DNA from 3 places in the Rothia sp. HMSC067H10 genome. Region 2 is predicted to be linked to each of the others. Evidence: riboswitches for the same ligand, from Rfam matches in the RefSeq annotation. Region 2 holds a riboswitch; each other region holds the start of a gene.
What was found. A riboswitch is a leader RNA that binds a small molecule or an ion and turns the genes downstream of it on or off. The one in region 2 is predicted to bind S-adenosylmethionine.
Positions count from the first base shown of each region.

Region 1: linked by a shared signal. The riboswitch ahead of HMPREF2756_RS00520 (bifunctional o-acetylhomoserine/o-acetylserine sulfhydrylase) and the one ahead of HMPREF2756_RS06225 (AMP-binding protein) in region 2 are both predicted to bind S-adenosylmethionine.
Region 3: linked by a shared signal. The riboswitch ahead of HMPREF2756_RS05135 (nuclease PIN) and the one ahead of HMPREF2756_RS06225 (AMP-binding protein) in region 2 are both predicted to bind S-adenosylmethionine.

Region 1 is NZ_KV802271.1:102,106-112,445, reverse strand. Features, by position in the region: gene HMPREF2756_RS00525 (ABC transporter ATP-binding protein) at 1-436, opposite strand, end outside; SAM riboswitch class IV at 1,017-1,130, shown strand; gene HMPREF2756_RS00520 (bifunctional o-acetylhomoserine/o-acetylserine sulfhydrylase) at 1,240-2,586, shown strand; gene HMPREF2756_RS00515 (homoserine O-acetyltransferase MetX) at 2,682-3,965, shown strand; gene HMPREF2756_RS00510 (MerR family transcriptional regulator) at 4,091-4,906, opposite strand; gene HMPREF2756_RS00505 (alpha/beta hydrolase) at 5,002-5,766, shown strand; gene HMPREF2756_RS00500 (RNA-binding S4 domain-containing protein) at 5,865-6,107, opposite strand; gene HMPREF2756_RS00495 (glycine--tRNA ligase) at 6,321-7,700, shown strand; gene HMPREF2756_RS00490 (GNAT family N-acetyltransferase) at 7,900-8,880, shown strand; gene dusB (tRNA dihydrouridine synthase DusB) at 8,976-10,187, shown strand; gene HMPREF2756_RS00480 (deoxyguanosinetriphosphate triphosphohydrolase) at 10,297-10,340, shown strand, end outside.
Region 2 is NZ_KV802313.1:85,909-96,248, reverse strand. Features, by position in the region: gene HMPREF2756_RS06245 (glycosyltransferase 87 family protein) at 1-1,181, opposite strand, end outside; gene HMPREF2756_RS06240 (acylphosphatase) at 1,366-1,791, opposite strand; gene HMPREF2756_RS06235 (SDR family oxidoreductase) at 1,947-2,639, opposite strand; gene HMPREF2756_RS06230 (MFS transporter) at 2,879-4,618, shown strand; gene HMPREF2756_RS06225 (AMP-binding protein) at 4,813-6,957, opposite strand; SAM riboswitch class I at 6,963-7,079, opposite strand; gene HMPREF2756_RS06220 (hypothetical protein) at 7,372-8,475, opposite strand; gene HMPREF2756_RS06215 (C4-dicarboxylate ABC transporter substrate-binding protein) at 9,060-10,253, shown strand.
Region 3 is NZ_KV802311.1:120,265-130,604, forward strand. Features, by position in the region: gene glyA (serine hydroxymethyltransferase) at 1-227, opposite strand, end outside; gene HMPREF2756_RS05105 (TetR/AcrR family transcriptional regulator) at 462-1,031, opposite strand; gene purH (bifunctional phosphoribosylaminoimidazolecarboxamide formyltransferase/IMP cyclohydrolase) at 1,179-2,783, opposite strand; gene purN (phosphoribosylglycinamide formyltransferase) at 2,894-3,457, opposite strand; gene HMPREF2756_RS05120 (hypothetical protein) at 3,657-4,139, shown strand; gene HMPREF2756_RS05125 (cell division protein PerM) at 4,274-6,391, opposite strand; gene HMPREF2756_RS05130 (PIN domain-containing protein) at 6,644-7,078, opposite strand; gene HMPREF2756_RS05135 (nuclease PIN) at 7,083-7,361, opposite strand; SAM riboswitch class IV at 7,340-7,468, opposite strand; gene HMPREF2756_RS05140 (DUF2599 domain-containing protein) at 7,800-8,798, opposite strand; gene HMPREF2756_RS05145 (hypothetical protein) at 9,114-9,302, shown strand; gene HMPREF2756_RS05150 (hypothetical protein) at 9,325-9,651, shown strand; gene HMPREF2756_RS05155 (hypothetical protein) at 9,675-9,962, shown strand; gene HMPREF2756_RS05160 (DEAD/DEAH box helicase) at 10,007-10,340, shown strand, end outside.

The DNA of each region.
Region 1 (10,340 bases), on a different contig from region 2:
TCATACCGCGGGAAAACTCTTGTACCTTCTTCGCGGCGACATCTGCAAGATCGACCCGTTCCAAAGCGCTCGCCACCTGGGTACGGCGTTTGCGCGCGCTAACTCCGGCAAGGTCGGCAAAGAAGAGAAGATTATCGCGGGCGGATGCTCGCGGATAGAACCCGGTATCCCCGCCGAGTACAAGTCCCAGGGACGCGCGCGCACGCTGGGGGTGCGCAAGCGCATCCACCCCGTCGATGCGAACGGTACCGCTTGTGGGAGTCAACAGTGTTGCGCACATCTGTACAATTGTTGTTTTCCCAGCTCCGTTGGGACCGAGCAGAGCATGGATTTCGCCGGAGCTTATACTGAGCGAAACATTATCGACAGCGGTGAAAGCGCGTTCACCCTTGCCAAAGGTGCGGCATAGCTGTGCCGCGTCAAGGATTGTAGACATTGTGATAAAACCTTGCGGTGCTTAGTCACCCGAAGCCTCTTGAGCATGGTGTTCGCACGCCCGCAATACGTGGGACGGGTGAGATGAATAGTCGTGAGAGAGGCACTTCTTAGTGCCTGAATAATCCCAAGTCACCGACTGCAGATGCGGAAGGTATAACAATAAAACCCTCAGAACTTTGGTGTCCCAAGCGCTCACTATGCGCTTCTGAAATGTATCGAACCAAAGCAGGGTTATTTCTAAAATTTTTAGAGCCCACCATCGGGGCGGGCATTCCGCGAGCCGGTGCGACTTTAGCGGGAGGTCATACCTCATCACTCCTAGATTCAAGGTTTCAATCAGTGTAGCATGGCTCACGATTGCCTACACTGATGGTAATTTAGCGACGGCTAACGGCAGATCACATGGCTTTAGCGGTTCGGGTACAACATAGGCACGGTCACAAGCGCATAAGTATTGGTGTTTCTCCCAAACAATAGGCTGTCGCGAAAACAGTTCATAAAACGTCATCTTTGCAACAATGCGCCGAAAACACGCATCCCGCTTGACCATGTGCGCTTCCTATGAAACTCTAGATGCAGGTCATGAGAGCCAGTGATAAGCCCCAGCTAGCTGGCCGGCAACCCTCCTCCGCGGTGGGGTGCCCTGGGTGAGGACCAGGCGTTGAACACAAAGTACAACGCAAGCGCGGGACCGATGTGCCCGATTCTGGTACATCGTTTTTTCGTTTGCAGAGAAGAAAACCCAAGAACTCTGTACCGAAATCGGCATGCGGCCCCCTGAACTATCACAAGGAGCTTCGCATGAGCAACACTACAGTCCCGACTCCCGCCAACCCCGCCGGTTGGAAATTTGAAACCCGCCAGATTCACGCGGGGCAGGCACCGGATGCTGCAACGGGAGCTCGGGCGTTACCTATCTACCAGACCACCTCGTTCGTTTTCGAGAACGCAGAACAGGCCGCTAACCGTTTTGCTCTAGCTGAGCTTGGGCCTATCTATACCCGTCTGAACAACCCCACCCAAGAGGTTATCGAAAACCGCATCGCATCCCTCGAAGGGGGAGTAGGGGCGCTTTTGCTGGCCTCAGGCCAAGCGGCTATTACCTATGCGATTCTCAACATTGCGGGTGCGGGCGACCATATCGTGGCTTCCCCATCGATTTATGGGGGAACCTACAACCTACTTAAATACACGCTTGCCGACCTCGGCGTTGAAACTACGTTTGTTGAAAACCCGGACGACCTGCAGCAATGGCGCGATGCGGTTCGCCCCAACACGAAACTCTTCTACGGAGAAACCGTACCTAACCCCCGGAACGATGTGCTCGACATCGAGCCTATCGCCCAGATCGCCCACGACAATGGTGTTCCCCTAATCGTCGATAACACTGTTTCCACCCCATATTTGGTGCGCCCCATCGAATTTGGTGCGGATGTGGTAATCCATTCCGCCACAAAATATCTAGGTGGGCACGGCACCTCAATCGGCGGCGTTATCGTGGACTCCGGCAATTTCGACTATGGTGCCGACCCCGAAAAATTCCCCAAGTTCAACGAACCTGCCCCCGGTTACCACGGTCTAGTTTATGCCCGTGACTTGGGCAAAGACTCCGCTTTTGGTGCGAACCTTTCCTATATTCTCAAGGCGCGAGTTTCGCTTCTGCGCGACACCGGGGCGGCGATCTCTCCAACCAACGCCTTCAACATTGGTATCGGTCTGGAGACTCTTTCCCTGCGCATCGAACGCCATATCGAGAACGCGACCAAGGTCGCAAACTGGTTGGAGGAGCATCCGCTGGTCGATCAGGTGATCTGGGCCGGTCTGCCTTCCTCGCCCTGGTACGAGCGAGCCCAGAAGTACCTGCCGAAGGGGCCGGGCGCCGTCGTGGGATTCACTCTCAAAGACGCCGACCTGGAACAGACTCGCACCTTTGTGGATGCTCTGCAGCTGCATTCCAATGTGGCGAATATCGGCGATGTACGCTCGCTCGTGATTCATCCCGCATCCACCACTCACTCGCAGCTTTCTGAAGAAGAGCTAGAGGCAATCGGTGTGAGCAAAAACTTCGTGCGCCTCTCTGTAGGTATCGAAAATATTGACGATATTATTGCAGATCTTGAACTGGGCTTTGCGACTCTGAACGCCTAACCTGCACCGCCGCGACCGGGCTGCACAGTAAGTGTCCGGTCGCGGTATTGGTTTCTCGCCTGCCATTACCAACTACCGGTTACCCAGGAGAAAACATGACGGAAAATACCGTACACGCCACCTATCTGTCGCAGCTGCAGTATCCCAGCGCTCAGGGGTACCTGCGGCAGATGGCGATCGGTGATTTCACCCTCGAAAACGGTACCGTGCTTCCACAGGTGAACATTAGCTACGAGACGTGGGGGACTCTTAACGAAGCTGGGGACAACGCGATTCTTATTCTGCACGCCCTCACCGGCGACACCCATGTTTCGCGCGGGATTCCCACATCGGATATGCCTGCACCCAGTATTCGCGCAGTCGAAAGTGATGGTTGGTGGGAAGGTATTGTGGGGCCGGGCGCGGTGGTCGATACCACCAAATATTTTGTGATCGCCCCCAATATCTTGGGGGGATGCTACGGCTCGACCGGTCCGGCAAGTATCGTACCCGAGGGGTACCCGGGTGCCGGAAAACCCTGGGGGTCACGCTTTCCTCACGTCACTATTCGCGACTCGGTACGAGCCGAAGCCGAACTTATCGCCCGGTTGGGGATTAAGAGTTTTCACCATGTCATCGGCGGATCGCTCGGCGGGGCACGCGCTATCGAATGGGCGGCAACCTTCCCCGAGATGGTACGCGGATGCGCGGTCATCGCCGCCGGCCCCGCCGCCACTGCCGAACAGATTTCCTGGGCGCACACCCAGAACCTTGCCATCCGTGCTGATGCCAATTTTGCTTCCGGCGACTATTACGGGGGAGCGGCACCCACAGCCGGGCTCGCGCTGGCGCGGCGCATAGCCCACACCACCTACCGCAGCCCAGCCGAGTTGGAGCATCGCTTTGGGCGGCAGGCAAACCGCGGCGAATCCACCGACGGCGGGTCCATTGGTGAGAACCGCGGACGATATGCGGTCGAAAGCTACCTGGACCACCATGGCGATAAGCTCGTTGAGCGTTTTGACGCCAATAGCTACCTTGCCGTGAACGAGGCGCTAATTTCGCACGATGTTGCACGCGGGCGCGGTAGTCTCTCGCATGCGCTTGCGCTCAGCGATTGTAAGTGGACTATCGCCGCCGTAAGCACCGATCGCCTGTTTTTTCCGCACGAATCGTACCGTCTGGCGGAGGCGCTGCCAGTTCCCGTAAAGGTCGATATTATCGAATCTGACCACGGTCATGACGGTTTCTTAGTCGAATCCCGCCAGTTGGAGGCGATTCTCGCTAAGGCTCTCGGAGTCCCGGTTCCCGAGCGAGAGCGTGCTGTCGATGAAGAAAAATCTCTTCATGATATATCCGCTCTTTTCGGTTCGCCTCTTGAAACACAAAAACAGAGCTAGTTTTCGTTTTTGATACATCTGAACACAGAAACCGCACATAAAAGCCTTGTGAAGACTATATTTCGGCGTGAAATAAGTCCCCACAAGGCTTTGTGTACGGTACCAATATTTGTGAATGGACGAGGTTAGCACCAGGTCACATTCTCGGGGTCAAGGCCGTGGGCGCGGGCATTCTCGTAGATGATGTCCCGCAGCCAGACAGCCAGTCCCGCAGCGAGCTTCTCGTAGTGCTCGTTGAAACGGGCGTCCTCAACATAACCGCGTGCCAGAATTACGTGTTTGGCGGGGGTTACCTCGAAGAAGAAAAGTGAGGCGCGGTGCCGCTCGGCAAGCGCATTCGCTTCCTCACTGCCCGGCTGCACGCCACGAGTGAAAGCCTCGACGAGGGCTTGCTCAACCGTGTCAAGCTCCTGCTTGCCCTTCACCCAGTCGGTGCGGCTCATGGCCGCAGTACGGCGTTGGTATTCAGCCCAATCGTCGGTGTGCCCGTAACGCTCCTGCGCTTCTTGCTCACGTGCGGGGCTGAACCCGTCTCCCATAATTTCTGCTTTTTCTGCAGCGGTGAGCTGTTCGTTCTTAGGAGCCATTGCATCCTCCAAAAGTTGATCTAGTGTTGTTAGCATGCGCTCATAGGCGGCCATTTTGCGCTGGAGCATATCTCGCTGGGCGAGTAGATGCTCGGTGCTGTTCGCTTCGTCCTGCAGTACGCTGCGAATGGCTTCAAGGCTCATGCCAATGGCGCGATACCCCATAATGACGGTGATGCGCTCAAGATCGGCATCACTGTAGTAGCGGTATCCGTTGAGCTCATCGTGCGCGGGGCTGATCAGACCCCGCTGTTCCCAGTGGTGAAGCGTGCGCACGGTCAGCCCGTGCAGGGATGCAGCCTCTCCTACGGTGTACTCGTGCTGCCCGCCATCTGGTGTAGTGTTCGCGTCCATGTTTTTACTGTAGATCCTGACGTTGGGTGAGGGTCAAGCCTTGAGCGGAAATCTATTTCGGTTGTTTATGGCAGGCTCCTCGGTAAGATGAAGATATGAGTGAAAATACGTACATTGTCGAATATTCCCGGCCCGAGAATGAACGCGCCGGAACCCACCTGGTGCTTCTGCTGCACGGGTACGGTTCGCATGAGAAAGACCTGCTGTCACTGGCTGAACATCTGCCGCAGGAGGATATCACTTATGCGGGAATGCGCGCCCCGCAGCCGGTAGGCACCCAGTTTTCGGCGGACGCAACCGGTGCCCACATTCCCGCCGAGGCCATAGGTTACCAGTGGTATCCGCTGGATCAGCAGCTCAACGCGGATGTGCGGACCATAGAACAGGCCAGCGACTACGTCCTGGAGTGGGTCGAGCAGCACGAATCACACTATGCTTCAGTCGCGCTGGTGGGGTTCTCGCAAGGCATGGCGGTGGCGACTTCTATGGTGCGGCATCGCCCAGGAAAATTTGCTGCACTGGTGGGACTCTCCGGATACGCGGTCGAATCGGACTCTCCTTATTTCAAGGACGACGAGCTCAAAGCCACCGAGTTGCCCGTTTTCTTCGGCAGGGACCAGGAAGACCCTATTATTCCGCAGCCCTTTGTGGATTACACCTACGAGTGGATTCGCGCATATACCGATGGCATCAAAGTTCTGTATGCGGGTGCCGGGCACGGGGTAAGCGCCCTAGAAATTCGCCATGTGGGCGAGTTTATCGACGTGAAGGTGCTGGGAAACGCGCCGCGCATCCGCGCCGAGAAGGTTGCGGATGCCGCAGGTAACGCTGGGGCGTCAGAGCAAGAGCTTGCCGACTAAAAGGACCTGAATAACGCATCTTGGGTTGTATAACGCACCACCGAAAGGTGCGTTATACAACCCAAGATGCGTTTGTGGGAGGGGGAAGGATAGAAAACCTAGTCCTGAGCCACCTGCGCACTTACCCCGTTGAAGCTCACCGTATCGCCCGGATGCAGCTGTTTGCCCCGCGCCTCCTCAATCTGCCCATTGACTTTTACCAGCCCATGCTGGATTACTTCGCGTGCCTGTGCACCGTCTTCGACCAGATTAGCCAGCTTCAAAAACTGTCCCAGACGAATCATTTCGTCACGAATATAGATTTTCTCCATGTCACCAGTGTATCGGCGGGAGGATGCCATGTGCGGCAGTCATACTAACCCGCCACGTGTTCCTCATCTACACGCTCTAACTAAACACTGTCTACCGTTGCCCAGAAACTACACGGCAAGACGGGTACGCAATGATACCCTAGTATCTTGTACTTGTGACCGTATATCCCGGCGCTTACCGCGCGCGGAAGAACACTGAACTCACGCACGCCACAGCCGGTGGCGGGGCATAAAGGAGTAAACATGGCAGAAAAGTCCACTCTCGATAACGTTATTGCGCTCGCTAAGCGCCGCGGCTTCGTCTTCCAGGCGGGTGAAATCTACGGTGGTTCGCGTTCCGCATGGGATTACGGTCCCCTGGGCGTGGAGCTCAAAGAGAATATTCGTCAGCAGTGGTGGCAGCGTTTCGTGCGTTCACGCGCGGATATGGTCGGGCTGGACTCTTCGGTAATTCTGCCTCGCCCGGTGTGGGAAGCATCCGGGCACGTGGCAACCTTTATGGACCCGCTGGTGGAATGCCTCTCGTGCCACAGGCGTCAGCGCCAAGATCACCTGATTGAGGCTTTCGAAGCTAAAAAGGGGCGTGCACCCGAAAATATGGGTGAGGTTGTCTGCCCGAACTGCGGCACCCGCGGCGAATGGACCGAACCGCAGAACTTCTCGGGCCTGTTGAAAACCTACCTGGGTCCTGTCGATAACGAGGAAGGGCTGCACTTTCTGCGCCCCGAAACTGCGCAGGGTATCTTCGTAAACTTCAACAATGTGGTGACGGCGGCCCGTAAACGTCCGCCCTTCGGTATCGGGCAGATCGGTAAGGCGTTCCGTAACGAGATCACCCCCGGCAACTTCATCTTCCGCACCCGCGAATTCGAGCAGATGGAGATCGAATATTTCGTTCACCCCGACGAAGCAGATAAACACTTTGACGCATGGGTTGAAGACTGCTGGAACTGGTTTGTTGACTTGGGTATTAACCCCGAGAACATGCGCCGGTTCGATGTTCCTGAGGACGAACGCGCGCACTACTCGGCGGGCACCATCGATATTGAGTACCGTTTTGGTTTCCAAGGCGGCGAATGGGGCGAGCTCATGGGTGTGGCAAACCGCACCGACTACGACCTGGGCGTGCACAATGAGCACTCGAACGCGAAGCTCGAATACTTCGACCAGGGCAGCGGCGAGCGTTACGTACCCTATGTCATTGAGCCTTCCTTTGGCCTGACACGCTCCATGATGGCTTTCCTGGTGGATGCCTACGTGGAGGATGAAGCCCCGAACACTAAGGGCGGCGTCGATAAGCGCGTGGTTCTTAAACTCGATCCGCGCCTGGCACCGGTCAAAGCCGCCGTGCTGCCGCTGTCGAAGAAGCCCGAGCTTTCTGAGCCCGCGCATCGACTGGCGGATGAGCTGCGCGGACTTTGGAATATTGACTACGATGAGGCCGGTGCCATTGGTCGCCGTTACCGCCGTCAGGATGAGATTGGAACCCCGTTCTGCATCACCGTAGACTTCGATACTTTGGAAGATCAGGCGGTGACCATCCGTGAACGCGACACCATGAATCAAGAGCGCGTAGCCTTGGATCAGGTGAAGCCATACCTGGCGGCACGCCTGGCGATCTAGAAAATCAGAGGCGCACACGCGCATAGTTTGTTCGGGCGGGGCTCTTCACGAGTGGAGAGCCCCGCCCGAATGCTGTGCCGCGCATCCTAGTATTTCGCCGTGGGTGTGTGCCTTGGTGCAGCGCCCACCCGATCCGTACAATAGTGAGAACCCTATCCTCGCGGTAAAACCCGCGCATTCTGCGGAAGAAAGGCACCCCATGAACAACTACGAATTTCGTCCATGGCAGGAAGGCGACGACCTGGAGCTTCTGCAGGTGTGGGGAGATCCGCGCAGCGAGCAGGAGGCGCTGCAGCGCGCATCGTTCGGAGAGGCCTCGGATGCTCCTTTTAGTCGAACCCTCGTAGTCACCGATGCGGGCGTGCCAATCGCCGCCGGCGTCGTGACCGCATCGCTGCTGCACCCCCAGCGGCTGTGGGCGTATATCGAAGTGGCCGAAGGGCACCGCCGCGCCGGGTTAGGTACCGAGCTTTTAGACCGGCTGCGTGAGATCGCCGCCGAAAACGGGCAGGTTCCGAACGTCCGCGTGAAGCTGGCACCATTTAGCACCGGCGAGGAATTTGCCCAGGCAAAGGGCATGAAAATGATTCAGCGCTCGCGTCTGGTTCATATTGATGCGGGCGCGATTCCGCCAGTGCCCCTGCGTGAGGACGAGAACGGCAAACCCACTCAGGCGATTGAGGATTTGGCGACTGGCTCGGTTGAACTGACCTCGAAACTTTGGGAGTTCTACCGCGATTCGCATGATTGGGATGCTCCCGCCGAGGTCGGGTTAGGGACCGTAAACCGGTATTTCCTCTCAGATGAGGCACGCGCCTTCGGGGCATTGGTACTGCGCGATAACATTCAGCAGGCTGAGAAAGAGGGGAAGAAAGGCGAAATCATTGCCTTTGCGGTGAGTTATCACCCCTTTGAGACTGACCCTGCCGCCGCGCTGGTCGATGAGAATACCGCAACTGAGATTTTGCTCGGATATGACATGCAGAACGAAGGCGCGGTCGAGGCTATTATGCAGCTTCTTTCGCTATTGACGGCGCAGTACCCGGTGTTGGTTGAGGTAGACGACTCGATGACCGCTCTCGTAGAGGTAACCGATGCTCTTCTGCGTGCCGGAACCGCGAGCGTGGAAGGCGACCCAACCTATATTTACGCAAGCGATTATCCGGGTTCCGCTTCCTAAAGATTAGGGCACCGACTATGCCTCAGGAAGACCACACTATGAGAGCACGATAGTCGTATGGCACCCTGTCCGGTGCGCCTGTCGTGAACCGGGGTATGCGCATCCGGTGCCGATTTGCGTGTGTATGCCACAATATAGAGGTGAATTCTGAAGCCTCCCACCTGAAATTACCGCCGCTGAAACTCGGTAAACTGACCGTTGAAACGCCCGTGGTGCTCGCCCCGATGGCGGGTGTGACGAATAAGGCGTTCCGTCGTCTGTGCCGCGAGTACGGTGGTGGATTATATGTGACCGAGATGGTGACGGCGCGCGCCCTCGTGGAACGCAAACCCGAGTCGATGCGCATTATCGAACACGACGCGGACGAGCAGATCCGCTCCATCCAGATCTACGGGGTAGACGCGGTTAACGTGGGTAAGGCTATTCGGCTGGTCGTAGAGGAAGACCGTGCGGATCATATCGACCTGAACTTTGGGTGCCCGGCGCCGAAAGTCACAAAACGCGGCGGCGGCGCGGCGCTTCCGTGGAAAACCGATCTCTTTACCGCGATCGTAAACACTGCCGTCACGGAGGCTTCGCGTAACGATATTCCCCTGACCATCAAGATGCGTAAAGGCATTGATGATGACCACATCACGTTCCTTGAATCCGCTAAGATCGCCCGGGATGCGGGTGTCGCCGCCATAGCCCTGCACGGGCGTACCGCTGCCCAACACTATTCGGGAACAGCGGACTGGGACTCCATCGCGCAGCTTCGCGAGGCGATTCCGGACGTGCCCATCTTAGGTAACGGCGATATTTTCGCCGCCGAAGATGCCGTGCGCATGGTCGAGCAGACCGGTGTGGACGGCGTGGTGATTGGGCGCGGCTGCCAAGGGCGCCCGTGGCTTTTTGGCGATCTGCAGAACGCTTTTGAGGGTAGTACCGAGCGTATCCGACCTACTCTGAGTGAGGTTGCTGCGATGATTTACCGGCATGCCGAGCTGCTTGTTGAGACCTTTGCGGATGAGTACAAGGGACTGCGTGAGATCCGTAAACATGTTGCCTGGTATTTCAAGGGTTACCCGGTGGGCGGTGAGCTGCGTGCCAAGATGGCGACCGTACCTGATTTAGAGACTTTCCGTGAACTGCTGGGGCAGCTTGATCACAGTATTGGGTATCCGGGGGCTGCGGTTGAAGGTTCCCGCGGCCGGGCTGGGAGTCCGAAGAAGCCTCATTTGCCTGATGGGTGGCTTAACTCCCGTATTTTGGGGGACGCTGAGCGGCTTGGACTCGTGGAGGCGGAACTCGATATCTCGGGCGGATAATCGGTCGGAGTTTATCGTAGTCTGATAAAAACATTGCGTCTGGGCAAAATAGTGCTTATATAGGTAGTAGAAAGACACCAACCGCACCGGAAGCAGGAACGGAGGAGTGATGACTCGCCTTGCCGAGGAGGGACAGGAACGCTGGGAATGGAA
Region 2 (10,340 bases):
GTAAACGGATAAAAATCGACACGCCGCCAGAAGCGCACCACGAGCTTTCCCCAGTCCAGAAGCGTATTAACCAGCATGAGAGAACTCAGGGCATAGCAGGTATAACACAGGATGCGCCCCGCACGAGAACGCCACCGCGCCACCAGCGGCAAGAAATCGACCGCCGCGCACACCATAAAAATTGGCAGAATCACGGCATGATGGAACCAGCTGATCGGCGAAATAAACACCGGCACAAGAACCGCCAAAGAGACCTGCGACAGATAGAGTTTGTGCTGCTCCATCTTCCACAGGGCGTACCCCACCACCGCAATTAGTGCGATTGCCGCGATTCCGTACAGCGCCTTCAGTACGGTACCATCCTGAAAGGTCATGCGCCCTAAAACGCCTTGAATCGCCACGCTATTGCTCGATATTGGGTTGCCCACGCGTGACGGATCCCAGATGACGCTGCCCCAATAGGTGAGAGACTGCTGCGGAAGCACAGCAAACCCCGCCGCAATGGTTCCCGCAAACGAGACCCCCAGTGCAATAATGGATTTCCACTCTTTACGCACTAGAAAAAGAATTCCTATGGCGAGCGGAGTAAGTTTAATGCCCGCAGCAATACCAATAAAAACGCCGCGCGGAATCCTGGTACCTGGCCGTAAAAGATCGTAGAGAATAAGCGCCAGCAGATACGGATTTATTTGACCGTACAAGAAATTATTGCGCCACGGTGCCGAAAGCAATATAAGCGCAGCACACAAAACAATAAAGGAAAAAGACGAAAGATATTTCTTAAAAAGCAGCCGAGAATTGCGCTTTACCAGATAGTCACGCAGAACCTTGGCGCAATAGAAGGCAATAGGTACGAAAAATGCTAGATGAAGGCCAATTGCCACCCGCAAGGGCAAGAACGATGCGGGAATAAAGAGGAGCGATGCAAACGGCGGGTACGTAAACGCAAGCCACAGGCCGCTGTCACCGAAAATATATCTAAAGTTTTCTGCCCGCACAGTTTCACGAAGAATATCGAGATCATAGAGGCTGCTGGGGTAATCAAGAAACCAGTTAACGCTTTTACCCCCGGCATAATAGACCAGATAATCATATGCCAAAAATTCGCGCAGGTTATAAACAATAACTCCGGCTAAGAAAAGGATGCAGGCACCGGTTATGCCCCAGCGATAGCGTGTCATCAAAGACCTTCATGAAATACGTGAATGATATGAGTGCGTAAACTATTATTCCACGTTACCGGGTGTTTGGGGCATACTGCGGGGTGCATCGGGATCATAAAAAGGCTCTTTATGTGAATAAAGAGGCGTTTCAGACGCTTTATTCACATAAAGAGCCTTTTTAGCAGGGCGGCAGGAGAGCGCGCTACCGGGTCCCGAACCCTTTGAACGTGCCCTGAGGCTCGCTGAAAGACGCATCCACAAAATCCACATGCCCGGCGGTATCACCCGAATTAAGGGTCTCCAGCAGGCGCTCGCAGGATGCGCGGCTTCCCTGCGCGATCACCTTCACTCGACCGTCATCCAGGTTTTCGGCGTATCCGCTCAACCCCAGCGGCTTGGCGGCCCCGGCACACCACCATCGGAACCCCACACCCTGAACCTTGCCTTGAACGTAGGCGGTAAGCTGCGCCTCGGCGGGCTCTTCCGGGGTTTTGTCGGCGAAGAGATCGAAGAATCCCACGGGAACCTCCTGCGGTTGCTCTAAAAATACCTGGTACTTTAGGATACCGAGCGATGCGGCACCAACGGAATAGCCGCCCCGGAACTCGTCGCGAGATAACACCCGCATGCTGTGAGGGCAAACCTAACATGACAAGAGCGCGACCGTGTGCAGACACGGGGACAAGTACCAAACATCCCGCACCCCGGCGCGCGAGCCAACCTTGCGTGAGAGAAAAACACGCCCCGAACCCGTGAAGAGGCTCGGGGCGCATCCGGCAAACCCTAGCGCAGCTGTGAACTTGACGGTGCCTGAGCGAGAGCCTGCTGAATCTCGGTATCGCCGCCGGTGAAGGGAATGCTCTTGCCGATCGTGCTGGAATCATCGACTACCTCAGTGAGCACCCGCGCCACGGTGGCACGCGGAGTATGGGAGCTCAAATCCGAGTGGTACACCGGATCGACCCCCACGGTAATACCGCCCTCATCCTCAGTCGTGAGCATGCCGGGGCCTAGAATCGTGTACTCCAACCGGGTGCCGCGAAGATGCTGGTCGGCCTCAGCCTTAGACTCCGCATACGCGAAGAATGGGTTATCTGCGGGTACCCCGTGCTCGGTTCCGGCCCCCAAATACGAGACCATGATGTACCGTCGAATGCCCGCCTGCTGTGCCGCCTCCATAGAACGAATTGCGGCGTCACGGTCAATCGCATAGGTGCGTTCGGGACCACCTACACCGCCCGCACCCGCGGACCACACCAGCACTTCTGTATGTAAATCCTTGAAGAGCTTCGCCATCTCCTCGGTGCTCAGGGCGGTAATATCGGCAACCACAGGGTTAGCGCCGGTCGCCATAATATCTGCCGACTGATCTTCACTACGAATAATAGCGTTCACCGTATGTCCGCGTTCACGAAGCATCGGTTCTGCCAGAAGAGCAACCTTGCCGTGCCCGCCAATGATCGTAACGTTAGTCATCGTATCCTCCCTGTGTGTTGAAAAATACTTGTATATCCAGGATAGGCTTGCTGTGCCGCAATGTCTATGGTCTTTCTGTGCTTCCTGAGAACAACAGATACCCGCATTCCCTGTGCTGATGCGCTCCAGCGGCACCGCATGATGAGAATTCTCGTGCGGGGCTCAAGACGGCGTTATGATGAAGTGCTAGGTTTTTTTATTGCCCGGCGGTACCGCTGAGAAGACAAGGCAAGGGATTTATGGCAGAGCCAGCCGCATCAAAGACGCACCGCAGCGCACCATCAATGGAGCAAACCGTCGAGAAACCGTGGGTTGCCATGTGGTCACTCGTGATCGGGTTCTTTATGATCCTGCTCGATACCACTATCGTCACCGTGGCGCTGCCCCATATGCAGCATGAGCTCAACGCCTCGCTCTCCGCCGTGATTTGGGTGACCAGCGCCTACCTGCTTGCCTATGCGGTGCCGCTGCTGATTACCGGTCGCTTAGGCGATAGGTTCGGGCAAAAGCAGATGTACCTGCTCGGTATGGTGGTCTTTACTCTCTCTTCGCTGTGGTGCGGTCTTTCGATCAATGTGGAGATGCTGATCGTTGCGCGTGTGGTGCAGGGGATAGGCGCCTCGATTATGACCCCGCAAACCATGTCCATTATTACGCTCATGTTCCCGCCGCATAAGCGCGGGGTGGCAATGAGCGTATGGGGTGCGGCGGCCGGTATCGCATCGCTCGTGGGCCCTATCGCTGGCGGTCTGCTCGTGGACGGTCCCGGCTGGACGTGGATCTTCTTCATCAATATCCCTATCGGCGTGGTCGGCACCTATCTGGCGGTTCGGAATATCCCGCATTTTCCCTCCAAACAGCACAACTTCGACTGGCTGGGCGTGGCTCTCTCCGCTATCGGCCTGTTCCTGATGGTCTTCGGTATTCAGGAGGGATCCACCTACGACTGGGGCACTATCACCGATTCGCTGTGGGGAACCGGAATCCCGGTGAGTGTATGGGGCATGATTATCGCGGGCATCATCGTGTTCACCCTCTTTATCGTGTGGCAGGCCGTTAACCGCAAAGAACCGCTGGTACCGCTGGGGCTGTTCAAAGACCGCAACTTTTCGGTATCTAATATTGCTATCGCGGCAATGGGTGCGCACACCCTCACAATGGCATTCCCAACTACTATTTATTTCCAGCAGGTGCGCGGTATGAGCCCCACCCAGGCAGCACTTATGACCGCCCCGCTCGCCCTGTTCTCGGGTGCGCTCTCTCCGGTCATTGGTAAGCGTTTAGGCACGTCAAACCCCAAATGGTATGCGGTCTCGGGGTTTGCCCTATTGGTAGTCGGATTTGTTGTTCTGCGCGCTCTGATGACGGCGGATCAATCCCTTGCGCTTCTGCTCATACCCTTTGCGATCTTGGGTATTGGCAACTCTATGATTTGGGGTCCGCTAGCGGTGACCGCAACCCGCAACCTGCCGCCTCGTTTAGCCGGTGCCGGATCGGGCGTGTATAACGAAACTCGTCAGGTTGCCGGTGTGCTCGGTTCGGCGGGTATCGCCACTCTCATGGGCGGTCTGATCGCCGACCAGATTGCGCAGACCATGCAGCGGATGCGTCCCTCGGGCGCCGGCGGAAGCGCCATGAACGCCCCCACCGTCGGCGGTGAAGGAATGTCCGGCGGTCAGGTTCCCGACTTCCTGCGTGAACCTATCGCCACCGCGATGAACGACTCACTAATGCTGGCACTGGTTCTGGCAGTCGTGGGCATGGTCGCGTGTCTCTTCTTCGCCAAGCCGGTGGATAAAGGTGCGTGGACATCCGGGCAGAATGCCGCTGAGCCACAAACGGAAGCTGACTCGGCACGGGACGGCTCAAACTCTTCCGGTACCGATCCTGATGCGGAGGTGACCGCCTCCACCGAGGCACGCCCCGCAGACGAGACGCAACCGATTTCTTCGGAAAAAGGACGCGAAAAATCCTTCTAAGCCATAATTCCATTTGAGGAATATACTATTTGAATAGTATATATAGCCAATGCGGCATATAACCAGCAGGTTATATGCCGCACTGTAGTTTCATCAGGGTATTGAGGGCGGGAGCTATTGCCTCCGCAAAACACTCGCGCTCGCAGAGAACCTTTCTATCAGATTCGGCGCGATGCCGCTGCCGAGCGTAACCCCTATGCTGCCTGATCCTCGGCGAACGCATCCGGGCTCACTCGCCCGGTTTCTACGAGCACCTGTGCGATAGCGCCGAGCGCCTCCTCATTCTGAAGCGAAGAAATATCGCCCAGCTTATGCCCCTGGTAGAGCTCACCCAGCAGACGGCGGGTAATCTTCCCTGAACGAGTCTTAGGAATATCGGCGACCGCGACCACATCCTTGGGTTTAGCGATAGGGCCAATATGCTCGCGCACATGCTGGGTGAGTGCAGTCTTCAGCTCGTCTTCGGTAAGTGCCCGACCTTCGTCGGTGAGCGTCACATAGGCGACTGCCTGGTGGCCGGTTAGCTCGTCCTCCACGGGGCACACGCCAGCCTCCACCACGGCCGGGTGCGTCACGAGCGCAGACTCAATTTCGATGGTCGAAAGGCGGTGCCCGGAAATGTTGATCACATCGTCGATGCGCCCCAGGATGTACACGTTGCCTTCATCATCGACTTTCGCGCCGTCACCGGCGAGGAACCAGCCGCGCGTACCGTAGTGCTTCCAATAGGAATTCAGGTAGCGTTGCGGGTCGCCCCAGACGGTGCGTGCCATGGAGGGGCCGATCTTATCAACCACAATGAAGCCCTGTTTGCCAGGCTCAACGAAGTCACCGTGCTCGTCCACCATGCGCACCGAGACTCCGGGGACTTCGCGGGTGGCGCATCCGGGAAGGGGAGTGCAGTGCGGGGTACCTTCGGGGAAGGTCCCTTCGGGCGCGAAGGCGGGGTCGTGTGGCCGTGGGGAGCAGATGGTCGAGCCGGTCTCGGACTGCCACCACGTATCGATAAACGATGCGGTACCCCCACCCACGTGCTTGCGCAGCCACTTCCACGCCTGAGGGTTAATGGACTCGCCCACAGACCCGAGCAGACGCACGGATGAGAAGTTGTATTTTCCGGGTTCGGGGCCGTCAGGAAAAGCCCCCATGAGGGAACGAATCAGGGTTGGAGCGGTGTAATAGTTGGTGACGCCATAGCGTTCGATAACCTCGAAATGACGACCGTAATGCGGAGTATTGGGGGTACCCTCGAAAATAACCTCGGTCACCCCATTCACGAGCGGACCATAGATTTCGTAGGTGTGCGCGGTCACCCACGCGAGATCGGCGGTACACCAGTGCACAGTCGATTCGACCTTCGTCGGATCGTTCACGGCAGACAGCTCATCGGGGCGCAGCACCCCGTCGTCATCCACATAGTCTGGCAGCAGATCGTACAGCAGCGCGTGGGTGTATGCGGTCTGCACCAAATACCCCGCCATCGTGTGCACCAGGCCCTTGGGTTTGCCCGTGGTGCCGGAGGTATAGATGATAAACAGCGGGTCTTCGGCATCGTGCAGCTCGTACTCATGGGTATCGGGCTGATCGTCCACCAGGTCGTGGTACCAAATATCGCGCCCGGTCGTCCAGGGAACCTGCGCGTGCGCCACGGGGTCTGCGGCGCTTGTACGGTCCACCACGATCACGTGCTCAATATTGTTCTCACCTGAGCATGCTTCATCGGCGTTCACCTTCACGGGCACGACCTTGCCGCGGCGGTTCTGCCCGTCGGTGGTGATCAGAACCTTCGCGCCGGTGTCTTCCACCCGGAACTTCAGCGCCTCCGCCGAGAACCCGCCGAACACGAGCGAATGAATTGCGCCGATCCGCGCGCACGCAAGCGTGAAAATAATGGTTTCGGGAATAACCGGCAGGTAGATTACTACACGGTCGCCTTTACGCACGCCGAGTTTGAGCAGGCCGTTGGCGGCGCGGGCGATGCGTCGCTGCAGTTCGGCGTAGGTGATAGCTTCACGGTCGCCGGGTTCGCCCTCGAAATAGAGGGCTACTTTGTCGCTGCGGCCTGCCTCCACGTGGCGGTCCACGCAGTTGTAGGCGACGTTGAGTTTGCCGCCTTCGAACCACTTAATCTCGGGTACGGAGTATTCTTCGATGCCCTCAGCATCGGTTCCGATAACCTGCGGTTTGTGGAAGGTGTGTGCGTTGTCCCAGGTCTTGCCCCAGCTTAGGCGCTCGGCTTGTTTTTCCCAGAACGCTACCCGCGCCTCGTCAGATTCATGCGCAGGGTTGGGGGTGGGTGCTAGAGGATTCGTGAATGAAAAAGGGGAGGGAAGTCCCACAGTATCTCCCATCGGTTGCTGGCGTTAGCACCTTCGGCGTTATGAAGGCGCATGATGCGCCACCGCAGGCGAGGTTGCTGCGACGTCGTCGAGCCAGGTCTCTCGGTCGCTCTAGATGGATTACCAATCTAGTAAACCTTGTAGCTGGCGCAGGTGCAAAGGCATCCCGTCATATTGCGTATGTATGCGCCACGTTCGTAACATTCCGCAACATTGCACCCATGCCCACGCATCCACACCACACCCCAATACCGCGAGCAGGTAGGATTTTGCCGACAAGGTAGGATTTTCCTACCTGCTCGGGTCAAAAACCACCTGCTCGCGAACAGTGCAAGAAAAACACTCCCACCGGGATGCGCCTCGTCAAGAGGATTTATCCGGTGGGAGTGCCGTTTACTCACCCAAAATTACCGATTAGTTCTGTTTTTGTGCGTTGGTTGAGCCTTTCGAGGCTCCGTTAGGGTTTTTCTGCCCGGATAACCAGTCGTTAGGATCGATCTGAATGTCGTTACGGACGGTGAAGTCGCTCTCTTGATCCTTGTTTTTCTGGTCACCCGTTGATCCCGTCGAGTTGGACTTTGACTTGTCGCTGGGGGTGCTGGGAGTGCTCGGATCTGGATTCTCAGGTTCGCCAACATGATCGATGGATGCCACAGCCTGCTGACCGGTCAGGTCAATATCGCTCTTGGGGGCACCATTCTCAGGTTCGTAGCGCAGAGTGCCGCTGAGGATCGTCAAGGTGGTGGTCACACCGTAGCGTTCGAGATAGAAATCTTCAAAATGTGTACCGAACTGGCTGGCCAAGATCTGGTTGTAGACCTGAGTTCCGCCGCCATTGTGGCTGGAAGCTACAACATCCTGCTCAAGCTTGATATCAACGTAACCTATCAGCTCATTACCGTTAGAGGTCATCTCGCTGAAGGTACCGTACATAGCACCACCGTTGAAGGCGACGAGCTTAGGGTTATCGCCGTTTTCTGGCGTGGGATTGACGACGAGGGAAACCGCAAAATCGTTAGTATTTTTATTCCAGCCCGGAGGTTCTGCCCCGTCGATCTCGGCCCAGTCGGGGAAAACGAAACGGTGCTCCAAGCGCAGGCGCGCACCGGCGAGTAGGGTAGTGGTGCCCGAGTAGTATGTCTGCTTGCCGTCTTTAGTGGTTGCCTTGGGTGCTGAGAACCAGAAACCTGCACCGCCCCACTTTGCCTTGCCGATGCTGCCGCCGGGGGTAAACTTACCGCCGCCAGCCGAGTAGAGACCACTGGAACCTGCTGGAACATTGGCCTGCTCGTTCTCAACCGGGCCGCTAAATGAATCTAGCCCCAGGAAACTGTTAGTGTCTAGTTCCTGGTGGGTGACGAACGCCTGGGTAAAAATACCGTAGTCAGGGCGTGTGTCATCATACGAAGCCGCATAAGCCGGAACTACAGCGGAAGAAACAATAATTGGGGTTGTCCATGCGGCGCCCGCCAGAACACGACGGCGCGTCAGACCTCCCCGCGTAGATGCGTGGGTCACAATGACTCCTATGAGTGGTTGGGTGAATAAGTGGCGCTCGGATTACACGCCAGTAATAATTTTACGGGATATACCCCAAAAATCCTAAACAATGTAAGATACACATGAAATCTTTACGATAAAACGCTTACTCGCCCCGATCTGGGCATCCTCAAATTACGCGGAAGATATGACGTGAGATAAGCCCTGAACCTTCACCAGAGATTGAGATTAATCTCATAACGGCTGATGATGCACGAGAGCAAGGTCTTATTCCCTAGCCTTGTATGCTGCCAGCGTGCGGGAACGGGTTATGTCGCCGGAAACCTTTACTTATTCCTGTGATATGACCCGCTCCCAAAACTTGTTTTATGTCACAGATTTATAAAATTTTACGGTGCTAGGATGCAGGTGAAATCTTATCTATCGGTTATTCATATACAACCGTTCATATACCACTCTCTTGCTCAAACGGCACCACAATGCCACTAATGCGCATTGTCGCATGTGGGAATCTGCCACACCATAGGTTCCCTACCATGAATACCGCTCACTCATAGAAAGATTTCCTCTCGCTCAACACAACGACACAAGGAATATCTCTCATGAAACTACGTACTATAGCGCGCCTGATGCTGGCATTCGTCAGCCTGGTGTTTCTCGTCCCTCTGAATTCCCTGCCCGCCTCGGCAGACACGTTGCCAGTCGCCCCTGGTAACCCGGGTGTCGCCCCGAAGGTGACTTCACCTGATACTGACGGTGACGGGCTTTCCGACAGTGTGGAAATCAACGGATACGATGCTGATGGTGATGGTAGACCTGAAGTCGATTACAAGAAAATGGGTGCAAATCCCTACCACAAAGATGTATTCGTTGAGATGGACTATATGCCTGGCGAGCTTGCCAGTGAGGAAGAGCTGGACCGCATCGTGCAGTCTTTTGCTGACTTGAATGTTACTAACCCTGACGGCAGGGCAGGCGTTAATCTTCACCTAGATGCAGGTTCTGCCCGGAGTGCCAAGTATAACTTGGGAGGCGGCAACCAGGTTCCGCACCAAGTGCTCAGTAACAATATGAAGTCTTCTGGGGAATTGGCAAATATCAGGGCTCGTAATTTTGATTCTGCCCGCTACAACAGCGGTTTCGACTACATGATCTGGGGCGATTACTATGTGGATAATGAAACCGGAAATCGAATCTCATCAGGAGTAGGGCTTGTAGGCTCTCCTGGTTTCATGGTGACCGTTGGGAAAACCTATTGGGAAGGAGCCAACAGCGATATTCGCGTGGGCACTTTTATCCACGAGCTGGGGCATAACCTCAACCTGAAGCACGGCGGTACTGACGATTTCAACGGCAAGCCTCAGTACTACAGCGTGATGAATTACAACTATCAGCTCACTGGCATTCCCAAGGCGGACGGAACCCGATACTTCGGATACCTGCAGCAGGATATGCCAACCCTTAACGAATGGGCACTGAACGAGCGCGACGGCTTTGGCCCCCAAGCGGGCGAATACCTGTATACGCACAAAGATAAAAATGGGAAAGACGTTACTCAGCCCGCAAATCAACCCATCGATTTCAACCGGAACGGCGTTATTGATAATTCTCCGGTCTCGGTAGATCTCAATGGCGATGGGATACTAAATAAGCTAACTGCTCTCAGTGATCTGAAGAAGCTCAACTTTGATATGACGCCTACTCAGGCTGGAGCTGGCGGTCCTGTGGCTCAGCCTGAAGCGGAAGAAAACCCGGTCACTGCGGATGACGCCCGCAACCTGGGTCTCATTCCCTAAATCATTCGGCGTTCTTCCTAAAACGGGAGCGAAGAGGTGTAGCTGCTGAGGGATGTTATTCCGAGCGTGCGAGGACATACATAACGT
Region 3 (10,340 bases), on a different contig from region 2:
ACGAATTCGCAGCCACCATAGTAGCGGCGGCCCGGGTAGCCTTCCGCATATTTATTGGTCAGCACTGACCCCTGCCCCTGGAGTACGGCACGCGGCACGAAGTTTTCGGAAGCGATCATTTCCAGGGTGTTTTGCTGGCGCTTACGTTCCAGATCGAGCGCTTCGGCGACCTCAGGGTCAAGCTCCGCGAGGGGAGCCTCAAGCACGGTTCGAGTCTGCTCGGTCATACCACTCCTCAAAGTGTGATTCTTCATAAAATGTGATGAGAGTTTATGATGTGACTCTCATCTTACCGTATAGGTTAGTGCCTGCACAGATATGAAGCCCACCGTATGAGACGCCATACCAAGGGCTCTTTGGCATGTTCGCGGCGATCCTTGCGGGCGAGTTTTCCATGCCGAACCATGAGTATTGTTGCCCCGAAGGAGGCAGACGCGCGCAGGCGGCGCATCTACACCGGGTTATTCCTGAGTCAAAATAGCGGTTGCATATGCGAAATAGGCTTCACGGTTTTCTTTTCCGAGAAGCTGAGTCTGCACCACATACCCGCTAAGCACCGAAAGCACCGCCGCACCCATGACATTAAGCCACTGCTCAAGCTCTTCAGCGGTTACGTCGAGTTCGCGTTCACCCCAGGCACGGTAACGTTCCATTGCCATGGCGCGCAGTTGATGCATTTGCTCCCCCACTACGGCATTGATAGCAGGCATTGAGACAGCCTCGCCCCAGGTGGCGAGCAGAAAGCGGCGGGTTTTTGCCGTATCAAGAATCTTCAAGAACCCCAGAACATAATCCCACGGAGAATCCGCACGCACTTTCTCGAAGGGAGCCATGTCAAGGCGTGCGGCCTCTACCATAATCTCTTCTTTCGAGGAAAAGTGGTTGTAGATAGCTCCTGCAGAGAGCCCGGTGGCGGCAATAATCTCGTTCATCGAGGTCTTTTGATACCCGCCTTTAATAAAGCATTCACGGGCGACATCGACAATCTGTATACGCCTGTTCTTTTTGTATTCTTCACTGACTTTAGGCACGTCTTAATCCTATCGAATATTTACCCCGTATGCGTGCCAACCCAACCCGTGCACACCATAACTTTTGCAGCCGGATTGGGTTGGCAATATTCACCGTGCATCAGCCTACCCAGCTGGCGCATTCGATTGTTGAGACAATGCCGAAATTTAGTGGAAGAAGTGGCGGGTTCCAGTCAGGTACATGGTGACGCCCGCATCCTTCGCGGCCTGAATAACTTCGTCATCACGGATCGAGCCGCCGGGGTGCACGACCGCACGGATACCGGCGTCGAGAAGAACCTGCAGGCCGTCCGCAAAGGGGAAGAAAGCATCGGATGCGGCAACCGCACCGCGGGCACGCTCATGGCCTTCTCTGCCGAGCGTATTGGCACGCTCAACCGAGAGTTTGCACGAATCCACGCGGTTAACCTGCCCCATACCGATACCCACGGCGGCACCGTTATCGGCGAGCATAATCGCATTCGATTTAGGGGCACGCAGGGCACGCCACGCGAATTCAAGATCGCGCAGAGTGGCTTCGTCGGCAGGTTCACCGGCGACCAACTGCCAATTCTTCGGGTTATCACCCTTGGCGTTAAGGCGGTCGGCTTCCTGAAAGAGCGCGCCTCCGGAAATCGAGCGGTACTCGATAGTCTCACGCCCAAATCCTTCGGGAAGCACCAGCAGACGCAGGTTTTTCTTGGTTTCCAGAATTTCGAGGGCTTCCGGTTCGTATCCGGGCGCCACAATAACCTCGGTGAAAATATCTTTAACGGCCTGCGCCATGCCCTTGGTGACCGGGCGGTTTGCCGCAATCACGCCACCATAGGCGGACAGCGGATCGCAAGCATGAGCCTTAGCGTACGCATCGGCAATCGGGTCTGCGGCGTCAGGGCTTGCAATTGCAATACCGCAGGGGTTGTTGTGCTTAATAATAGCGACCGCAGGCTCATCAAAATCGTAGGCGGCACGCAGGGCGGCATCGGCATCTACATAGTTGTTGTAGCTCATCGCCTTGCCGTGAATCTGCTCAGCCTGGGCGATACCGGGGGCTGCTGCGGGATCCACATACAGAGCCGCACGCTGATGCGGATTCTCGCCGTAACGCAGGGTCTCGCTGCGTTCAAAGCCCAAACCGGCGTATGGAGGCCAGAAGTTAGCGTCTTCATCCTGCTGGAACTGCGCGGCGGTCCAGGTAGCGACGGCGGTATCGTAAGCGGCGGTATGGGCAAAGGCGCCGGCGGCCAGGCGGCGGCGCTCCTCTAGGGAAAACCCGCCATCCTGGGCGGCGGTCACGGTGCGTTCGTAGTCTTTGGGGTCTACCACGACGGCAACCGCATCGTGATTCTTCGCGGCGGCACGCACCATTGAGGGGCCGCCGATATCAATTTTCTCGATAATAGCGTCTTGGTCAGCACCGGATGCCACGGTCTCTGCGAAGGGGTATAGGTTCACAACCACCAGGTCGAAGGGCTCAACGTCGAGCTCGTTAAGGGTGTCGATATGCTCCTGCTTGCGGCGGTCGGCCAAAATACCGGCGTGGATGCGCGGGTGCAGGGTCTTCACGCGGCCCTCCAGGCACTCGGGGAACTCGGTAACCTCGGTAACTTCGGTGACGGGCACACCGGCGGCGGCGATCGTGGATGCGGTCGAACCGGTAGACACCAGCTTCACGCCTGCCTCGTGCAGACCGCGAGCGAACTCCACCAGATTAGTCTTGTCGTACACGGAAATGAGGGCGCGGCGCAGGGGCAGACGATCGAGCTTCTTCATAGACACTAATTACTCCGTTGCTTCTTGCTCGGTGAATGGGTGGTACCCCATGGCGGGGTATTGATACTGCCCGCATGCACCGGGATGCGGCACCATGCGGGCAGGAAGTTCTAGGGGTTTTGAGTTTTGGGGAGGGCAGCGAATTCTGCAAGGGTCCGCACTAAGAGCTGACGTTCTTGCACCTTGATGCGCTCATGCAGGCTTTCTTCGGTGTCACAGTCCTCGACGGGCACCGCAGCCTGGGCGATAATCGTGCCGGTATCAACCCCGGAATCCACGAAATGAACCGTCAGCCCGGTGATCTTAACGCCGTGGGCGAGCGCATCCCGCACACCGTGTGCCCCGGGGAATGAGGGCAGCAACGCGGGGTGAGTGTTGATAATCCGGTTCTCGAAGCGGGCGACCAGCTGCGCATCCACAATGCGCATGAACCCGGCGAATACAACGTAATCGGGGGTGTAGGAAGCGATTTTCTCTTCGAGAGCGCGGTTCCATTGCTCGCGGTCAGCATAGTCTGCCGGTTCGATCAGAAAGGTTTCAACCCCGGCTGCGGCGGCTCGGTCAAGGCCAGTACAGGGCTTATCTGCGCCTACGGCGGCGATCTCTGCGTTCAGCTCGTCAGCCTTCACGGCGTCGAGAATAGCTTGCAGGTTAGTACCGGACCCGGAGACCATTATCACAATTCGCACAGCAATAGTTTAGCGCATCACATAGCGGCTGGGTAGCACCTATGCCACGGGCACCGCACCAGAAATTCTTGTAGTTAAGCCAATTCCGAAACGATAAGCTGGCGGTTCTCCCCCAGTCCAGATTTTCAGGGTTTCACGGTGATTCTCGTGACCGCAGACCGCCGCAGGGAGGTACCCTTAACCTATGTCAAATATGCCCCCGTCTTACCCCCAGATGCCACCGCAGCAACCGATGCCGCCTGCGCCGAAGCGTCCGCAGCTCACCCCTAAGGAGCGCCGCCGCAAGCTGATGCGCAGTTTATGGCTATTGCTTGCGGGTTCTATGCTGACCCTATCGGGAACCCCCTTCTTGCTGAGCCCCTTCCCCCTGTTTCTTCTGCTTTTTGTCTTGGTATTTCTGGGGATTGGGCTGACCATTATGGCGATAGTGCGCAATGCCCAAGGGCGGGGACCGTGGATTCTCTACGTTGCCGCGGGGCTAAGTCTTCTTTTTGCGGGGTGGACGCTTCTTTCGGGGCTTGTCATGGCGTTGAGCCCGGATGCACAAAACTATCGGCAGTGTTACTCCCACGCCCTGACGGATACCGATATGAAGCAATGTCAAGAGTCCTTCGACCGTGCAGTGCGCGCCAATACTTCTGTATCGATTGGCGAACCTGCTCCTTAAGTTCTTCTTGGGGGGAAGCTTTTCAAACAATTGTGCCGAGTGAATCTTAAGGATTCACTCGGCACAATTGTTATATTCCGCTGTGCTCCCAGCCCTCTAGGTGTTCCCAAGTATCGACATCTCGGGTGCGAAAGTTATTTCTTCCTCTTCTTCTGCGAGGAATCCTGCCCCGTGGCGGGTTCTTCCTCCGAAGATTCGTCCTCGGTCGACTCAGGGGTTCCGAAGATAACAGCCATCGCCTGAGTGGGCGTGAGCTGACGCTTCTCCTGAACGGTAGTCTCGTGCGACTGCGCCGAACCTTCCGTACTCTCCTGATCGGAGGATGCGGGTGATGCGGCAACCGGGCGCGGCACGGCAAAACGCTTATACCCGGGCTCGTGGAACTCCGCTGGCGATGAGGCTTTCTGCGACCCAGACTCCCCTGTACGAGCGCTCTGCTCTCGTGTTTCCCGATCACCCTTAGTATCACCGCCATTACCGGAGGTTTCGGGGCGGGGAACACGGTTAAAGAACGGCTTCCCCGGGGCTTTCTCACGCTTGCCGGGCCTGACCGTGCGCGGCGCATCCTCGGTACTCCCACCGGATTTCTCAGAGGCATCAAGTTCCACAGTGGGTTCATCCGCTCCCGCCAGCTCGATGGTTTGTTCGTCAGATGCCGCATCCTTCGAGTCCGCAGCTTCGGCAGAACCATCTTCACGCAAGGATTCTTGTTCCGTTTTGATACCTAAACTATGCGCTCGCTGTGCTTCTTCCTGCTCGGCAAATTTATTGAGTTCTGCACGGCGGGCGTGCACCTGTTTGACGCGTTCGCGCCGCTGCTGAGCCCGCTCACGCGCCTGCTCTTCACGTTCTTGTACCTCGCGTTCCTGCTCATCGTTCCTGAGCTGTTCACGCTCCGCCCGCGCCGCGCGACGCTGCTGCAGCATCTCGCTCATGCGACTGCCCAGATTGGGACGTTCATCGGCAAAACGCGGCAGCTCACGACTGCTGTCGGGCAGAAGCACATGGCACAGCAGGTTACCCAACGCGGTACCCGCGCCCAAAGTTATTGCGGTCGCCACGGCGAAAGCTGCGGGCGATGCGCCTACCTCGGTAAAACGCCCCACGCCTAACGATCCGCTGGATATCCAACCCAAAATATAAGCCCATACGCCACAGAGCACACCCACCAGCGACCCCAACACGAGCGAAGAAAGCGGCAGCGCAATCACCCGGTAACGTACCTTCATGGTGATCCACTCGTCCACGTGGTCTTCACCTTCACGCAAGAACCACCAACCGGCAACGGCCCCGGCGCCCAGCGAAACCGCTAGACCCGCATACCCTATCCAGCCCAGGCTCTCAGGGATAGCACCCAGAACCGGAAAGAGCGGAAGATCGCCCATCGTCGTCTGCGACCAGCCCACATGCGTGTCAACGCCGAACGCGAACCCGGCGCCGGTAGTCCACGACATCGCGTAAATCACCAAGTTCGGAAGGTAACCAAGCTGCAGCAGGGTCACGGCGAGCGCCCCCACCGGCCCGGCGTGAAGTTCCTGGTAAATTGTTGCGATCTGCGACCAACGCATCATCATGGCGATCACCAGCACTAAAGCACCGCCCATAATGAGCGAGAAAATCGCCACCATGGAGGCACGCACAATCGACCACACATAAGAACTCGCCCACCGCGAGTACTGGCTCATCTGCGAAATCTGTTCAGCGGTGTTCACGCCCACCATACGGGCGAGCGAACGCGATTCATAGTAGCCGCCCCAGATCAACCCGACCAGCACCACTATCTGCGGAATCAACGCCGCACCAACAATACCCAGCAAATGCCGTTCGGTACTCGCCCACGCAAAGGCGACGGCAGCAAAAATACCGTAGGCAGCGCACCCTAATAGTACGGGTTTGAAGAATTCCCCTTCATAGGATGCGCGCGCCAGTTTTCGCCCAGACCTAAAGCATAAGAGCACCGGAATAATGCTCAGCCCCATGGGCACCAGTGTGAGCATGCCGTGCGGCAGGATAATACCGAAAGCATTCGGAATATTCAGCGGCACACCGTGCATGAGCAGCCACAGGTGGGAGGCAAGAGTTGCGAGGGCGGGAAAATCCATGCGGTTAAAACCGTTGGTAAACCACACCGCCATGAGCAGAACGAGCACAAGCCCGAAAGAAAGCGCGGCGGTAAAAACTAATTCAACGATGCCCTGCAGCCAGAGTGGCATAGGGGCAGAATACCGGGATGTAGAAGAGCTACTTTTCATCGTTCTTCCATCATGCCATGAAACCCGCCAGCTCGTGTGAGCCTGCTGAGCTTTCGGGGAAATAGTTCCGGTTAATTGGCGGCTAACCTTCGTTAACCGCTCACCGTGAACAGAGGGGTTACACGAACGTTACCGATGCGCTCTCACCGATGCGGCAGCGCGTACAGCTAACTGTGCCGAGCATTTCTCACGGCTTTCTCGAACACGCAGGTACTCCCCCGGCGCTTACGGTGAAAATACTGTGCGGAAGATTTAGTCTTCAATCCACGGATTCACCGCGGGCACGCCCCAGGACCGGTACACCTCAGCCTTTGAAGAAACAATTTCGAGGTCATGGGCTTGGGCGCTCGCCGCCATCAGACCTTCGAGGGCAGCGGTGGGCAGGGGCTCGGCATCTTTACGTCCGTGACTGTGGGTGCCGCGCGGAGCGATGCGTCCCGCCCATTCGAGGCTTACGCGCGCATCCACGTTGATGATGTGGTCGGCGAATCTGTCGAGAAGTTCGGCAATCCAGCGGTCGGTCTCTGGGTAGGGGTAGAGTCCTTTAAGCTCGCCTACGCTCAGCACCGAAATGTAGAGGTGTTTATAGGCGCGGCGGCGCAGAAAGGCAACAACTTTGGGATCTGGTGTGGCTTTACGGATCTCGGCGAGAACATCCGAGTCGAGAAGCAGTCCTGAGGCGCTCATACCCCTATGCTACGCGCAGACCGGCATATTCGACGGCGGGAATACCCTCGGGGTTGGGAAGAAGCAGAAAATTGAGGAATTCGTCGCGCTTAGAAGAAATACGTGCGTAATCCTGAATGCTTACTGCCTGGTAACCGCCGCGTGCGGGTACGGATGCGGCACGCAGATTTTCCTGATAAGAGCGTGCAGGAGTAAGGGGGGATGCTGGAGATGAAGAGCTGTTGTACATTGACAACCATGCGCCGAATGCGCGTTCCTTTCGCGTTGCTCTTGCCTGTACCAAGTGCCACCTGAGGCGGCGAATACAAACCGCTTCGTCATCCGAGCCACCCGTGAACATGGGGTTGGCGTTCGACCATAGTCGGAGCTTATCAGTCGAAACTCTTGAAGCTGAATCCAGGTTACAACAGCTTTCAGGAATCTGTAAACGTGCGAACCGGTCAAACTCTTGTGATTTACATAACGCGATTATGAATGCATACCTGTATATAGCCGCCTCATGGTGGCGAATCGATTGATCTCTCCCGTGCATACCATTGCGCAGATACGAAGTTTTACCCAGCTTTGCAAGTCAGGAGTTCCCATGCTCCGCAGCCTTCGCCAAGCCACAGCTTTATTAGACACCTTCAGAGATCCTCCAGAAGATAATAGTCGTACCAATAAAAGATTATGAGGCTCTAATGTATGTTAGAGCCTCATAATCTTATAGTTTATTTAGTTATTAAGGGTTACATTTATCTTTTAGATTTAACTGCAAGGCCCAATGCTTTGAAGGACGCCATGATTCCATATTATATGTTTCCGGCTCAAAGTAATTACCCGCAACATGACACAGGAACTGCTCTCGAATAGTCCCATCATTATCATCTACAAGGTGTGCATCATCACCAAGTTTATCTTTAAGTTCGTCCACATGAGCCGAATGGGTTGCCAAACCGTTAAAGGTACGACCCCAACCTGTAGGATTAACATTCACGACGCGTCCTTCAGGCGCATCATCAACCCAAACACGGTCTATAAGATCCGCACCCAGCCAAGGATCAGCAACAATAGGGTACTTATAGTCTTGTGAAGTATGACTAATGACTTGAATAAGTTCATTCCCTTGAAGGACATATTTAGTGTCCACAGAAGTACCCTGAGCATCAACAGCCCACGGCTTACTCACCGCGCTGATCATCTTGCCACCACCATCAAGAATAAGTACACTTCCATCTTCTTGATGAACCAATTTTGCCCCCTGAGGCACCCCCATAACATACTTATACTCGGTGGGAGCATCACGATTATCAATCTTGGTAACCATTTGCAAACTACCGTCATTCTTAGCAACAGGGATAGTTGAGGATCCATTCTTATTATCATAAGAGGCAATCCCCTGAGACACAGACGACGCATCGCTCGCCCTATCAGCATACGGGAGATCTACGTGAACCGATGCTCCCCCAAGCTTCTTGTTGCTGATAGAAACACCGCCCTTTGGGTTCTTCTGAACTGACACAGTAGAGCTAGAAGCATCATGCTCCATCTTCTGATTCTCATCTGATAACTGCGCAGGTGCTACATCCTGAAGAGGCGCAACAGAGCCATACTCAGTACGCTGAACCTTCTCAAGCTCAGTCATCGTCTGCTGTTTCTTGTCTCCCTGAGACTGTTGGTCCACATACCCATGAGAAGACGCAATTACTCTATTTACCAACACAAAAGAAGTAATTACCACCAACAAACTCCGTATTTTCATTACAGACCTCCTAATTACTATATCTATATTATTTCAAACGGAAATTTAAACATATTTAACACCGTACATACTCAATACACCTGAGGTCAAGATGGCTATCTAATTTTTATCAAAATATATTTATATTTAAAATATTAACTTCTGCTCAATAAAGTAATTAGATATATTTATATATTGTAGAAATAAATCTGCTTGGGGTTGTGTATCTAGGGTTTACAGGATAAAGTAGTGGAAGTAACTCACAGCAGATAAAATATTTTTATGAAGAAGTTTAAAATATTTTAATGAGTGAGTATGAAAACTGTACGTCAAGTAACCGCCACTCTCGCCATGATTGTCTTATGCATTGGCTTCCTCACCACCATCATTACTTTTATTATGTTCTTCACAATAATCATCGAAAACGCACATAAGAAACGTACAGCCCATCTTGAACGGATCAAAACCCCTCTGGAAGAATACCAGAGCCAGATTGATTCATAGAGTCAGCATCTAAGGAGCGCCCATGAAAAAAGCTATCTACATAGTTGGAGCAGTAGCCGCAGTACTTCTGGTTATCGGGTTTGGATTGCTCATCCTAGCCGGCTGGGGTTCACTCGTGGAATACCACGCCTTCGAGTGGAGGGGCATCGATCCCGCAGGAGCAAGTCCGCTCGTCATGGCGACTAATAATCTGAGCCTATGGTTCCTAGGTATTGGTTTCCTCACCGGCATTATCACCTTTATTCTGCTCTTCACAACGGCGACCAAGAAGGCACGCAAGGCACAAAACAAGCATGCTGAGCAGAATAAAACACCCTTGGCAAAAGAACGGGACCAGATGAATCCATAAAGTCAGTTACTCAAGGGGAAAGCATGAAAACTGCACGTATGGTCGGGGCAATAGCTGCACTATTCCTCATTCTCGGTATTGGATTGTTCATCCTAGCGGGCTGGGGAGCAGTCGTTGAGTACCATGCCCTCGAGTGGAGGGGCGTTCAGCCCAAGGGGTCGAGTCCTCTCACACAGGCAGCCGCTACCCTTGCCGTGAGCGTCTTATGCGTTGGCTTCCTGACCACCATCATCACTTTTATTATGTTCTTCACAATAATCATCAAAAATGCACGTAAAAAACGCTCAGCCCATCTTGGACAGACATCATAACGAATTACCGCGCGCTTCTTTGACACCGTTGAGATAATGGAACGGTGAGCACGCCAAACCCTTTTCCCGATATCCCCGTTACCGTTGCGCAGATTATTCGGCAGGCGGGGCATAAGGCATACCAGCGCGGGCTTGCTTATGCCCGTCAGCGTGAAGTGGTGCGCTACACCTATGATGAAGATGAAAACACGCTGGAAGGTCTGGTGAATGGGAGCACCCCTATTCCCTATGAGGTAGATATTCGCTTCTTCCCGGGTTCTGACGCCGATTCCAATCTTTTCAACGCACGATGCACATGCCCGGTCGCCGCCGACTGCAAGCATGCCGTCGCCCTCATGCTCACCGCACTCGACCGCGCCAAGACCGCGCGGAAAGCCC